DNA from 2 places in the Streptomyces sp. NPDC058257 genome. Region 1 is predicted to be linked to the other one. Evidence: riboswitches for the same ligand, from Rfam matches in the RefSeq annotation. Region 1 holds a riboswitch; the other holds the start of a gene.
The links. Region 1 has a riboswitch for cyclic di-AMP ahead of ACFVXC_RS37575 (M23 family metallopeptidase). Riboswitches for the same ligand answer to the same signal wherever they lie in the genome.
Positions count from the first base shown of each region.

Region 2: linked by a shared signal. The riboswitch ahead of ACFVXC_RS11980 (NlpC/P60 family protein) and the one ahead of ACFVXC_RS37575 (M23 family metallopeptidase) in region 1 are both predicted to bind cyclic di-AMP.

Region 1 covers NZ_JBHVXJ010000025.1:100,559-107,606, reverse strand. Annotated here, with positions in the region: gene lhgO (L-2-hydroxyglutarate oxidase) at 1-603, shown strand, start outside; gene trmB (tRNA (guanosine(46)-N7)-methyltransferase TrmB) at 866-1,687, shown strand; gene ACFVXC_RS37585 (PrsW family intramembrane metalloprotease) at 1,731-3,116, shown strand; gene ACFVXC_RS37580 (aldo/keto reductase) at 3,113-4,057, opposite strand; gene ACFVXC_RS37575 (M23 family metallopeptidase) at 4,231-5,322, opposite strand; cyclic di-AMP (ydaO/yuaA leader) riboswitch at 5,334-5,480, opposite strand; gene ACFVXC_RS37570 (PP2C family protein-serine/threonine phosphatase) at 5,702-7,048, opposite strand, start outside.
Region 2 covers NZ_JBHVXJ010000003.1:656,090-663,137, reverse strand. Annotated here, with positions in the region: gene ACFVXC_RS12005 (PspC domain-containing protein) at 1-105, shown strand, start outside; gene ACFVXC_RS12000 (LuxR C-terminal-related transcriptional regulator) at 102-938, shown strand; gene ACFVXC_RS11995 (hypothetical protein) at 981-1,619, opposite strand; gene ACFVXC_RS11990 (NlpC/P60 family protein) at 1,692-2,738, opposite strand; gene ACFVXC_RS11985 (hypothetical protein) at 3,057-3,410, shown strand; gene ACFVXC_RS11980 (NlpC/P60 family protein) at 3,487-4,683, opposite strand; cyclic di-AMP (ydaO/yuaA leader) riboswitch at 4,691-4,848, opposite strand; gene ACFVXC_RS11975 (ATP-dependent DNA helicase) at 5,106-7,048, shown strand, end outside.

The sequences.
Region 1 (7,048 bases):
CTCGTCAACTGCGCGGGTCTGCACTGCGACCGCGTGGCGATGCTCGCCGGTGACGACCCCGGGATGCGGATCGTGCCCTTCCGGGGGGAGTACTTCGATCTGGCGCGGCCCGAGCTGGTGCGGGGCCTGGTGTATCCGGTGCCGGATCCGGCCTTCCCCTTCCTGGGGGTGCATCTGACGCGGGGCATCGGGGGCGGGGTCCACGTGGGGCCCAACGCGGTCCCGGCGCTCGCCCGCGAGGGGTATGGATGGGGTGTGGTGCGGCCTCTGGAGCTCGCGGGGACGCTGGGCTGGCCGGGGGCCTGGCGGATGGCCGGGCGGCACTGGCGGTATGGGGCGGGAGAGCTTCGGCGGTCCCTGTCCAGGGGGGCGTTCACCACGGCGGTGCGCAGGCTGCTGCCTGCGGTGACCTCTGATGATCTTGTGCCGGTGGCCGCGGGAGTGCGGGCGCAGGCCGTTCTGCGGGACGGGACGCTCGTCGACGACTTCCTCATCCAGGAGGGGGCGCGGGCTGTGCATGTGCTCAACGCCCCCTCGCCCGCGGCTACGGCTTCGCTGCCGATCGGGCGGGAGGTCGCCCGGCGGGTGTTGCAGTTGCTGTAGGGGCTGGCCCTGCGGGGCTCTCCCCAATCCCGCCCCTTCCCGAAACCATGGGGCTCCGCCCCTGGGCCCCCGACAAGATGTCCTCAAGCGCCGGACGGGCTGAAATCTTTCAGCCCGTCCGGCGCTTGAGGACGAACTCGGCGAAGCCGGTGATGACGGCACGCGCAAGGCACAGGGCCCCCGCGCCAAGCGGCCCGCGGCGGAGCCGCAAGTTTCACAGCCGGGAAGGGGCGGGGTTGGGGACAGATAAAATCCCCCCACTGTGTCTGACTCACCCACCCACCCCAGCGCCCCCCGCTCCCCGCGCCCGAAGGGCGAGCCCCGGTTCCCGCAGGGCCCCGCCCCCGACCCCGCCGGGTCGCACTTCGAGCGCCGGATCCGCAGCTTCCAGCCCCGGCGGAGCCGAGTAACCGCAGGCCAGGCGGACGCGCTTCAGCGCCTGTGGCCCAAGTGGGGACTGGACATCGACGGGCAGCGCACCCTCGACCTCGCCGAGCTGTTCGGCGGTGAGCGACCCGTCGTACTCGAGATCGGGTTCGGCATGGGCGAGGCCACCGCCCAGATGGCGGCCGACGATCCGGACACCGGCATCCTCGCGGTCGACGTGCACACCCCGGGCCAGGGAAACCTCCTCGGCCTCGCCGAGCGGAACGGCCTTGACAACATCCGCGTCGCGAACGGCGACGCCGTCATCCTGCTCCGCGAAATGCTCCCGCCCGCCTCCCTCACCGGCCTCCGCGTCTACTTCCCCGACCCGTGGCCCAAGGCCCGCCACCACAAGCGCCGCATCATCCAGCCCGACTTCCTCGACCTCGCGGCGCCCCGCCTGAGGCCCGGCGCCGTGCTGCACTGCGCGACCGACTGGGAGCCGTACGCCGAGCAGATGCTGGAGGTGCTCACCGCGCACCCCGCCTTCGAGAACACCCGGGCCGACGGCGGCTACGCGCCACGCCCCTCCTTCCGCCCCCTCACCCGATTCGAGGGCCAGGGCCTGGACAAGGGACATGTGGTCCATGACCTGCTGTTCCGCCGTGCGTCCGGCCAGGAGGCCCGAGATACCGGAGATATCGGCCACGGGGCCTGAGACACCGTCGCGGCCCGCCCCCGTCCCTCGTTAGGGTCAAGGCGTGGCCACCAGTTCTCCGCACCCGCACCCGATGCCCCCCGCAGGGCCCGCCGGGCTGCGGCACGCGCGCTGGTGGCAGCGGCGGGCGATACGCGCGGCCGCCCTGGTCACGCTGCTCGCCCTGTCCGGCCTCGTGATCCTGGCCCTGGTCCGGGAACAGACCGGCACCCGGGGCTTCCTGGTCGGGCTCGGCCTCGCGACGCTGCCCGTGCCGCTCCTGGTGGCCGCATTCCGCTGGCTGCAACGGGTCCAGCCGGGCCCCTGGCGGAACCTGCTCTTCGCCTTCGCCTGGGGCGCCTGCGCCGCGGCCCTCATAGCGATCGTCGCCAACAGCTTCGCGACCCGCTGGATAGCCACCGCCACGGCCGACCCCACCAGCGCGGACAACCTCGGGGCGACGGTCATAGCGCCGATCGTCGAAGAGAGCGCGAAAGCCGCGGCCGTCCTGCTCGTCTTCCTCTTCCGCAGACGCGAGTTCACCGGCATCGTCGACGGCGTGGTGATCGCCGGAGTGACCGCCACCGGCTTCGCGTTCACCGAGAACATCCTCTATCTCGGCAGCGCCTTCGGCACCGACCAGCTCAACGGCGGGACCGGGCTCGCGTCCGTGACCGCGGCGACCTTCTTCGTACGCGTCGTGATGTCGCCCTTCGCGCACCCGCTCTTCACCGTGCTCACCGGCATCGGCTTCGGCGTCGCCGCGCTCAGCGCCGACCGGCAGAACTGGCGCCGCGTCCTGCTCCCGGTCGGCGGACTCCTCCTGGCGATGGGCCTGCACGCCCTGTGGAACGGCTCGGCGAGCTTCGGGGACTACGGCTTCTTCGCCGTGTATGCGCTCTTCATGCTGCCGTCGTTCGGCCTGCTCACCTGGCTGGTGATCTGGATCAGGCAGCGCGGCCTGCGCGTCGTGCGCGCGGAACTGCCCGCGTACGCGCTCGCGGGCTGGCTCACCGCGCCCGAGCCGTACGCGCTGGGCACGATGCGCGCCCGCACGCTCGCCCGCGACTACGCCTCGTACACGCAGGGCAAGGCCGCGGCGCGCGCGGTCGCCCAGTACGAGACGTACGCGACCTCCCTCGCGCTCCTGCGGCACCGGGGTCGGAGGGGCCGCGCGGGCGCCGACTTCGTCGTACGGGAGCGGGAGCTGCTGCACGCGCTGTGGGAGCGCCGCGAGGCGGCACGGCCCGCACTCGCCTACGCCGCGCGCGCGACGGCACCGGTGCTCGTACCGATGCCGCAGCCGTACGGGTACCCGCAGCACCCGCAGCCGTACGGGTACCCGCAGCCGTACCCGCAGTCATACGCGCGGCCGTACCAACCGCCCTACGGATATCCGTACGCCCAGCCCGCCATGCCCTACCCCGCGTACAACCCCTACCGCGGCTAGGCGGAAGCCACCGTGAGCGTCGCCACCTCGGCCTCCGTCAGTTCGAGCTCCCCCACCGCGAGCAGCGCGGGCAGCTGCTCGACCGTACGGGCCGACGCGATCGGCGCCGCCACCGTCGGCTGAGCCGCGAGCCATGCCAGGGCCACGGTCGCGACCTCGGCGCCGCGGGCCTGAGCGACCTCGTCGAGCGCGGCGAGCACCCGTCGGCCCCGCTCGGTCTCCAGGTACTTGCCGGCGCCCGCGGCCCGCGCGCTCTCGACCTGCGTGCCCGGACGGTACTTGCCGGTCAGGAAGCCGGAGGCGAGCGCGTAGTACGGGACGGCGGCCAGGCCGGAGCGCGATGCGACCTCCTGGAGCGAGCCCTCGTACGTGTCGCGCGAGACGAGGTTGTAGTGCGGCTGCAAGGCCGCGTAGCGCGCGAGGCCCTCGCGGTCGGAGAAGTCGAGGAACTCCTGGAGCCGCTCCGCGGTCACGTTGGAGGCGGCGATGGCGCGGACCTTGCCGGATGTCACCAGGTCGTCGAGCGCGCCGATGATCTCCTCCACGGAGACGGTCGGGTCGTCGTAGTGCGTGTAGTAGAGGTCGATGTAGTCCGTGCGCAGGCGGCGCAGCGACTCCTCGGCACCGGACTTGATGGTGTCCGCGGACAGACCCTTGAAATCGGGGTGGGCGCCGACCTTCGTGGCGAGCACGACATCGGAACGGTTGCCGCGTGCGGCGAGCCAGTCGCCGATGACGTGCTCGGACTCGCCGCCCTTGTTGCCGGTCACCCAGGCCGAGTAGACGTCGGAGGTGTCGATGAAGTTGCCGCCGGCGGCTGTGTAGGCGTCGAGCACGGAGAAGGACCGCGCCTCGTCGGCCGTCCAGCCGAAGACGTTGCCGCCCAGGGCGAGCGGGAAGACATCGAGGTCGGACGAGCCGAGTCTGCGGAGAGAAGTCATGAGGGAGACAACGCCCTTACAGAGCGTCGCATTCCGTACAGCGGCACGAGATCGGAGCGGAGCGGGCACGCCGAACCGGCAGCCCTGACGTCGGGGGGTTGTCGCCAGGACCGCCGGAGTTCGGAGGCTGCTTCAGAGTGACCGGATCAGAGCGGTGGATCAGAACGACCGGATCAGAGCGACTGGCCCTTGCCGCGCAGCCACGCCGCCGGGTCCACTCCGGTCGAGTCGCCGCCCGGGTGGACCTCCAGGTGGAGGTGGGCCCCCGTCACGTTGCCGGTCGCGCCGACGCGGCCGATGACCTCGCCGGTGGTGACCTTCTGGCCGACGCTGACGCTCATCGACGACTGGTGGCAGAACCACAGCTCGGTGCCGTCGTCGAGCTCCAGGACCGTGCGGTAGCCGTACGCCCCCGCCCAGCCGGCCTCCTTGATGGTGCCGGAGTGGATGGCCTTGATCGGCGTACCCGTCGGAGCCGCGAAGTCCAGGCCTGTGTGGTAGCCGGAGGACCACATGGAGCCGGGCTGACCGAAGGTGCCGGTGAGCGTGTACGAGCCGACGGGCAGTGTGTAGCTCTTCGCGAGCTTGGCCAGGCGCTCCGCCTCGGCCTTCTTCTTGGCCTCCGCCTCGGCCTTCTTCTTCGCGGCGGCCTTCTCGGCGGCGATCTTCTTCTCGGCCGCGGTCTGCTTGGCGGCGGCCTGTGCGGCCGCCTGCTTGACGGCGGCTTCCTCGGCCGCCTTCTGGACCGCGTCGTCCGCCTGGTCCTGCTGGTTCTCGGCCTGCTCCATGATGCGGGCCCGCAGCGCCTCGCCCGCGTCCGTGGAGCCCTGCTCGGTGTCGGCGGTGCTGAGACCGGCGGCGCTCAGCGGCGCGGCGGCCACCGCGACGCCGTTCTCCGCGGCGGCCGAGTCGGAGGAATCGGAACCGTCGGATATCAAAGACCCCACGCCCGGGAGCGACTTGGCCTCCGGCAGCGAGTCCGTGACGGCCGAGAGGTCCGGCATCTCTATGGAGACCGGGGGCTTGCCGCCCTGCGCGGTGGCGATGCCGCCCGCGCCGACAGCGGCGATGACGCCTACGCCGAGAACCGTGGAGCTGCGGGCGAGCCCGCCACCGCCCCGCTTGTGGACGCGGTGCCTGCCGCGAACCGGGCGGACGGACTCCTCGGTGGGATTCCATTCCTCCCAGGAATTGTCGTCGTACCCGCCGAAATCATCATCATTCGGTACATAAGTGCCTTGGGGGGCAGGGCGGTTGGACGCCACCGGGGCGCACTCCTTTCCTTCCTTCTCGCCTACCGGGTTAGCTGACGGGTTCGGAGCAGGAAGGTCTCCTACGAGCATCTGGCACGGATGCACAGATGACCGATTCACCCCAATTAGTGGTTCCCCGGCTCCCTTGCGGGATTAGGCGCGTGCGCGCGGAGCCGACTCGAGTGTCGGTTGGGACGACCGCGCTGCGTTATCGAACGTTAATAGACAGCGGGGTCGTATTCCAAGCTGTTCCAGTTGATCGTTAACGGATCTGGCCGGTACTTACCGGGACACTGGTGGCCGGAACGGGGCGAGTTGACCCCACTTCTTCACACACCGGAGCTTCACATCTCCTTGACGGTACGTCAGTTGTTATGCGGAGTGGTGCCCTTCAGTCACGGCGTGTGACATCGGGCCCTGTGGCATCGGTCCCTGTGCCGTCGGTCCCTGTGGCATCGGTTCTCGTGGCATCGGCTCTCGTGGCATCAGTTCCGGCGTCACCCGTCGCCAACGGCCGCCGCACCGCGAGCAGCGCCATGTCGTCGGTCGTCCCGCCCCCGGTGTGCCGCCGCACCTCCTCGGTCAGCGTGGCGAGGAGCGTGTCCGGGCCGTTGGGTCCCGGGAAGATCCGGCCGCCGAGCCGGGCGGCGGGATCGTAGAACTCGCCCCGGCTGTCACGCGCCTCGGAGAGCCCGTCGGTGTGGAGCAGGAGCATCGCCCCCGGCGGGAACTCCGTCTCGTCCGCGCGGTCCGGCCAGGCACCCAGTTCGCCCATCCCGAGCGGCAGCGCGGGCTCGGTCGCCGACAGGACGCACAGCCGCCCGTCGCCGCGCAGGAGCAGTGGCCCCGGGTGCCCGCGGTTGATGAGGCGTACGAGACCGTCGCTGTGCGGGATCTCCGCGAGGATGGCGGTGGTGAACCCCTCGAAGTCGTCGAGCCCGTCGCGCCGCGTGCCCTCACGCGCGAGCGCACGCTCAAGGCGCTGCGCCACCGCCTCCAGCGTGGTCTCCTGCTCGGCGGCCTCCCGGAACGCCCCGATGACGACGGCGACGGCCGCCACCGCGCCCATTCCCTTGCCCCGTACGTCGCCGACGATGACGCGTACGCCGTGCGGGGTGTCCTGAACGGCGTACAGATCACCCCCGATGAACGCGTCGGCCTCCGCGGCCTCGTACCGCGCCGCGACATCGAGCCCGCCGATCCGGGGATCCGGCTGCGGCAGTACGGCGCGCTGGGCGGCCTCGGCGATGGAACGGGCGGAGGCGAGCTGTTCGTCGCCGCGGCGCACGACGCGGTTGATGAGGACGGCGAGCACGGCGACGGTCACCACGGTGAACACCTCGGTGACGGCATCGACTTCGGAGCCGGTGTCGGCCTTGAAGTGCAGGCCGAGCACGGCGACGGAGGCACAGAGGCCGATGACGGTGGTGCTGAGCAGCGAGTAGAAGGGAGCGGCGATGAGCGGGGCGGCGGTGAAGAGGGGCGCGGCGGTGAATTCGGGCGGGGTCGAGATGTCGTAGACGACCCCTACGACGATGAGCAGCAGGGGAAGCGCCCGTACGAACGCCCGCTCGCGCCGGACAGTGGGGCTCTTGCCTGAAGCCCCGCGCGGCCGATTGCCGGGACCTCGACCGCCTGGACCTCGGCTGCCGGGACCTCGACCGCCGGGACCCTGGCTGCCGGGACCTCGGCCCGCGGACTCGCCGCCCGCACGCTTCCCTCCGCTCGTGCCCGCACT
Region 2 (7,048 bases), on a different contig from region 1:
ATCATCGGCCGTATGCAGCGCAACGGCGGCACGGCGCGGCTTCGCGCGGTGCCGGGGGGCGGCACGGAAGTCGAGCTGGAGATGGAGAGGACGGCGACGACATGAGCGAAGCGAGCGAGCCCGTGGGGCCCAGGGGCGGATCAGAAGGTGCGGCCGAACCGATCGCGTCGGCCGGGGCGACCGAGTCGACCACGTCGGCCGGGGCGACCGGATCGGCTCAGCCCGCCGGTGCGACGGCCGATGCGGCCGGTGCCGCCGTCGGTGGTGACCAGGAGGGGCGCCGAGCGCGCGTCGTCCTCGTCGACGACCACCGGATGTTCCGCACGGGCGTCCAGGCGGAGATCGGCAGGACCGCGATCACCGGTGTCGAGGTCGTCGGCGAGGCCGCGGACGTCGACCAGGCGGTCACGGTCATCACGACGACGCGCCCCGAGGTCGTGCTCCTCGACGTGCACCTTCCGGGCGGCGGCGGGGTGGAAGTGCTGCGCCGCTGTGCTCCGTTGATGTCCGATGCCGAGAGCCCTGTGCGGTTCCTCGCGCTCTCCGTCTCGGATGCCGCCGAGGACGTGATCGGCGTCATCCGTGGCGGTGCCCGCGGCTATGTCACCAAGACGATCACCGGCACCGATCTGGTCGACTCCATCTTCCGTGTGCAGGACGGCGACGCGGTCTTCTCGCCGCGCCTCGCCGGTTTCGTCCTCGACGCGTTCGCGTCGACCGACGCGCCGCCGGTCGACGAGGACCTGGACCGCCTCACCCAGCGCGAGCGGGAGGTGCTGCGGCTCATCGCGCGCGGGTACGCGTACAAGGAGATCGCCAAGCAGCTCTTCATCTCCGTGAAGACGGTGGAGTCGCATGTGTCGGCGGTGCTGCGGAAGCTCCAGCTGTCCAACCGGCACGAGCTGACGCGGTGGGCGACGGCGCGGCGGCTGGTCTGACGGTCGGGCCGGCCGTGCTTTCGGCGACGGTCCGGCCCTGACTCAGCGGTGCGCGTCGTTCGCGGCGGGGGCGGGGCCCAACTTCCGTATCGCCCAGCGGTAGTGGCCCACCGCCTTGGTGATGCCGACGAGGCCCGTCAGCCACAGGATGAGGCCCGTGCCCATGCCGAGCACGACGTCGCCGTACGAGTCCCGTCCCGGTTCGGCGTAGGCGGCGGCCGCGAAGGACGCCCACAGGCCGACCGCACAGACGAGGAGGGACGAGAGGAGCCAGCAGAGGCTGAGCCCGGGGGAGCGGAGAGCGGAGTCGGATGCCGGGTGGCTGTCCAGCGCCAGCCAGCTTTCGGTGAGTTCGCGGGCCTTGCGGTCGCTGCGGATACCGACGAAGACGCCGATCACCGAGGGAACGAGAGCTCCGAGGCCCAGGACCGCGCAGAGCGGGCCCAGGACGAAGGCCATCGGATCGTCGTCCTCGATCATCTCGATCGGCACCGTCACAAGCGCCCAGCCGATGACGCAGCCGAGCGCGAGCAGCCAGAGCAGCAGGATCCGATGCATGCCCAGGCTCCGCCTGCGCAGCTCTTCGAGCGCCATGCCGCGGTCGTGCAGCAGCGCGTTCCGGTCCGGCCAGGTGCGCAGACAGGCGGGTGGCGGAGGCGGCGGCAGCGTACGGCGGGGCATGGCCCTGACAGTACCCGCGGGGCCGCGCGGGCCTTCGGGCCACCCGTGACCCCGCCCCCCCACCGAGACCGCTCACGCCACCCGGGCTGCCCCCGCGAACGGCATCTGGCTGATCGGGGCCAGGCGTACCGGTGCGCTCGGGTTCGGGGCGTGGACCATCTGGCCGTTGCCCACGTAGATCCCGACATGGCTGATGCCCTGGTAGAAGAAGACCAGGTCCCCGGGCCGGAGTTGAGAGCGCGGGATCCGTTGGCCCTCGTTGATCTGCGCGTACGTCGTGCGCGGCAGGGCGACCCCCGCGGACCGGTAGGCGGCCTGGGTCAGCCCCGAGCAGTCGAAGGCGTTGGGACCGGTGGCGCCCCATACGTAGGGGCTGCCGAGCGCCTTGTAGGCGTACGAGACAGCCGCTGAGGCGCGGGAGTCGGGGGCCTTGGCCGGGACGCCCAGGGAGCCGTCACGGCCCGCGGTGCGGGAGGCCCTGTCGCCGTCGCCGGTGAGCTTCGCGCGCTGCTCGGCGGTGAGCTGCGACAGGAGCCGCTTGGCCGCGTCGAGTTTTCCGGTGACGGTCTTCTTGTTCTTCCTCAGCTCCGCCTGACGGGACCTGAGGCCCACGAGTGTGTCGTCGGCCTCGCCGCGCAACTGGTCAATCTCCCGGAGCTGCTTCCGCACGCCGGTGACGGCCGCTGCCTGGCGGCTGTCCGCCCGGTCGGCGAGCGCGGCACGCTCGAGGTACTGGTCGGGGTCGGAGGAGAGCGCGAGCCGGACGGCCGGGTCGATGCCACCGGTGCGGTACTGCGCGGCGGCGATGGCACCGAGGCCTTCGCGCGCCGAGTTGAGCTTCTCCGTCTTGCGGGCCGCTTCGTCGCGCAGCTCGCCCAGGGACTTCTCGGCGCTCTCGGCCTTCTCCTTGGCGCCGTTGTACTTCTCTGTGGCGACCTCGGCCTCGCGGTAGAGCGCGTCGACCTTGGATTTCACCGCGGCCGGGGTGAGCCGTGGATCCGCGTGTCCTGTGCCGTCGAAGACGATGGCGGTGGCGGCCCCGGCGAGGGCGATGGTGGCGGCGGTACGGGCCGTATGGCCACTGAGCGAGCGCTGTTTGGGCTTGCGGTGCGCTGCCACGTAGGGGGCTCCTTAAGGTTCCGGCGGCGGCCCACACAGGGGGAGCGGACCGCCGCCGGATTCTCGGCGGTGGTGTCCGACTGCCGCCCCTGTTCGGAGCGGCGGTGGGGAGCCGGACACCTGACGAAGGACGCTAAACCTGACCGTCACGGGATGGTGACGGAATGTGCGCAACTGGCTGAAGTGTGCCGCCGGTGACCGAATGTGGCTGTGCGATCGGCCGGACCGGGCGCCCTTCCCTTAGGCGTGTGACCGATGCGGCGCTTGGGGCCCACCTGGCTACGGAGTGGTGATACGGCCCCGGCTAGGCTCCGGCTCATGGACGTTCTCACCCACCTCTTCGTCGGCCTGCACATCATCGGCATCGCCTCCCTCCTGGGCGGCTTCCTCACTCAGATGAAGCAGATGGGCGAGGGCGCGGCCCGCTTCAACCCGGCGATGCTGCACGGCGCGCTGACGATGCTGGTCACGGGCGTCGTCCTGGTGGGTCTCAACCAGGCGGACGACAACCCGGTCAACAACCTCAAGATCGGCATCAAGATGGCCGTGCTGATCGTGATCCTCGCGCTGGTCTACGTGAAGCGGGACGAGGAGAAGGTGGACAAGGGGATGTTCGGCGCCGTCGGCCTTCTGACCGTCGCGAACATCTTCATCGCGGTGCTGTGGACCTGATCCCGCCCCCCACTCACGGAGAACGGCCCTCCACGCGCGCGTGGAGGGCCGTCTTCTCGTGAGCGGGGGGCGGTGGTTACGCGGGCCGTACCACGCTGTGGATCGGCATGTAGTAGATCGACTCGGTGCGGACGTTCGCACCCGGCTTCGGGGCGTGGATCATCTTGCCGTTGCCGATGTAGATACCTACGTGGCTGATGTCGTCGTAGAAGAAGACCAGGTCACCGGGCTTGGCGTCGGCGGTCTTCACGGTCGTGCCGACCTTGACCTGGTCCCAGGTCGTGCGCGGCAGGGAGATCCCCGCGGCCTTCCACGCGTCCTGGGTGAGGCCGGAGCAGTCGTAGGAGTCGGGTCCTGTGGCGCCCCATACGTACGGTTTGCCGATCTGTGCCTCGGCGAAGTTGATGACCTTCGCTGCCTTCGCCGCGTACCCGCTGTCCGTGTTGCCGGAGCCGGAGCCCGAACCCGCGTCGGAACCGGAACCGGAGCCGGAACCGGTGTCCGGGGTCTCCTTGTTCTTCTCGCGTTCCTTCGCCGCGGCCTCTTCCGCCGCCTTGCGCTTGGCCTCCGCCTCCCGCTTGCGGGCCAGCTCGGCGGCCTTGCGCTTGGCCGCTTCTTCCTTCTTCTTCTCGATCGCCGCGAGCCGCGCCTTCTCCTCGGCCGTCAGCTTCGAGAGCATCGTGCGCGCCTGGCCCAGCTTCTTCTGGACGGTTCGCTTGCTCGTCTTGAGGTCGTCCCGCGAGTCGCTCAGCGTCTGAAGGCTCTTGGTGGCCTTCGTGCGCTGCTTCGTCGCCGCGGCCTGTTTCGTCTGGTAGTCGTCGACCGCCTTCTTCTGGCGCGCGGTCAGCCGGTCCGACAGATGGTTCTGGTCGAAGTACCCCTGCGGGTCGTCGGCGAGCATCATCGTGGCGGTCTCGGAGACGGCGCCGGTGCGGTACTGCGCCGCGGCGAACGCGCCCAGCTCCTGGCGGGCCTCGTTCAGCTTGTCGGTGCGCTGGGCCACATCGTCGAGAAGGGTGTCGACCTTCTCGCGCTGCTTGTCGGTGCGCTCCTTGGCCGAGTTGTACTTCTGTGTGGCCACACCCGCCTGGTGGTAGAGGTCGTCGACCTTCTTCTGGACCTCTTCGAGGCTGGGCTTCTGTGGTGCGGACGGTGCCGCCTGCGCGCTCTGTGACAGCAGGGCCACGGAGGTGAGGGCGGCCGTCGTGATGCCGATGGCGGGGGTGACGCGTAGGCCGGCAATGCGGGTCCGCGGCTTGCGGTGCGACGCCAAGGGAGGCGACTCCTTCCGTAGACCGCCTACCGGGTTAGCTGTCGGGTTCGGGCGGGTGGTTCCGGAAGGTTGCCCTACAGTCCCGTACTTCGTACGGGACCGATTCACCCCAAGTTCATCGTGGGTCCCCGGCTCCGAGGAGATCGAACTCGGCGGAGGCCACTCGTTCCCGGCGGGGTTCGCCGGTGGGAGTACGAGCAGCCCACGCAGCACGCTAGCCAACTCGTGTGGCTCGTGTGAAGGTTGATGTTCGATATGCCCGATACGTTTTCGTGACTTTACGAGGCTCTTGACGCGGACACGTCTTGCCGTGGCGGAGAGTGATCGGCCGCGGGCGGGGCGTAGGCGAGTGGACGTTCGTGAGTGGACGTGGCCGGAACCCGGAGCGGGTTGTCAGTGGGGCCGCCTAGACTCGGGAGGCGATGAGCAGCCTCTTTGATGACAGCTTCCTGGCGGACCTCAAGCCCTCGCGGGCTTCGGAGGAAGAGCCCCCGCCGCCGCCCGAGGACAGTGCTCCGGAGTCCGTTCCGGATGATCTGTTCGACGGGAAGTTCGACGCGCCCGCACCCCGGGACGCGCACTACCGCGACGGCGCCCCACGCCCCGTGCTGGACCCGGCGGCCCTGCTCGACGGTCTTAACGAGAACCAGCGCGCGGCCGTCGTGCACGCGGACTCCCCGCTGCTCATCGTCGCGGGCGCGGGCTCCGGCAAGACCCGGGTCCTCACGCACCGCATCGCGTATCTCCTGGCGGAGCGGCACGTGCACCCGGGGCAGATCCTGGCGATCACGTTCACGAACAAGGCCGCGGGCGAGATGAAGGAGCGCGTCGAGCAGCTCGTCGGGCCGCGGGCCAACGCGATGTGGGTGTCGACCTTCCACAGCGCGTGCGTGCGCATACTGCGCCGCGAGTCGAAGACGATCGGTTTCACCTCCTCCTTCTCGATCTACGATGCCGCCGACTCCAAGCGCCTGATGGCCCTGGTCTGCCGTGACCTGGACATCGACCCGAAGAAGTTCCCGCCGAAGTCCTTCAGCGCCAAGATCTCGAACCTGAAGAACGAACTGATCGACGAGGAGACCTTCGCAGGACAGGCCGCCGACGGCTTCGAGAAGACGCTCGCCCAGGCATACGCGATGTACCAGTCGCGGCTGCGCGAGGCGAACGCCCTCGACTTCGACGACCTGATCATGACGACGGTCAATATGTTCCGCGCGTTCCCGGACGTCGCCGAGCACTACCGCCGCCGCTTCCGGCACGTGATGGTCGACGAGTACCAGGACACCAACCACGCCCAGTACGCCCTCGTGCGCGAGCTGGTCGGCCCCTCCGGAGGCGAGGGGGACGACCCCGCCGAGCTGTGCGTCGTGGGTGACGCGGACCAGTCGATCTACGCCTTCCGCGGCGCCACGATCCGCAACATCCTCCAGTTCGAGGAGGACTACCCGAACGCGACGACGATCCTCCTGGAGCAGAACTACCGCTCCTCGCAGACGATCCTGACCGCGGCCAACGCCGTCATCGAACGCAACGAAAGCCGTCGCCCCAAGAATCTGTGGACCAACGCGGGCGCGGGCGCGGGCATCACCGGCTATGTCGCCGACACCGAGCACGACGAGGCACAGTTCGTCGCCGACGAGATCGACCGGCTCACCGACGCGGGCGACGCGAAGGCGGGCGACGTCGCGATCTTCTACCGGACGAACGCACAGTCCCGTGTCTTCGAAGAGATCTTCATCCGCGTCGGCCTGCCCTACAAGGTCGTCGGAGGCGTCCGCTTCTACGAGCGCAAGGAGGTCCGGGACGTCCTCGCGTATCTGCGGGTGCTCGCCAACCCGGAGGACTCCGTACCGCTGCGGCGCATTCTCAACGTACCCAAGCGGGGCATCGGCGATCGCGCGGAGGCGATGATCGACGCGCTCTCGCAGCGCGAGAAGATCTCCTTCCCGAAGGCGCTGCAGCGTGTCGACGAGGCGTACGGAATGGCGGCCCGCTCGGCGAACGCCGTCAAGCGCTTCAACGCGCTGATGGAGGAACTGCGGACCATCGTCGAGTCCGGTGCGGGCCCTGCCGTCGTCCTGGAGGCCGTGCTCGAACGGACCGGGTATCTCGCCGAGTTGCAGGCCTCGACCGACCCGCAGGACGAGACGCGCATCGAGAACCTCCAGGAACTCGCCGCCGTGGCACTTGAGTTCGAACACGACAGCGGTGGCGGCAGCGAGGATGGCGAAGACGGCGAAGGGGAGGCCGGAGGAGCGGCCGAAGGGGCGGCTGAGGACGAGGCTGAGGACGAGGCCGAGGGCGGAACCGGCGGCGCGGAAGAAGACGCGGGCGCGGGCACAAGCGTGTCGGGCACGCTCTCCGA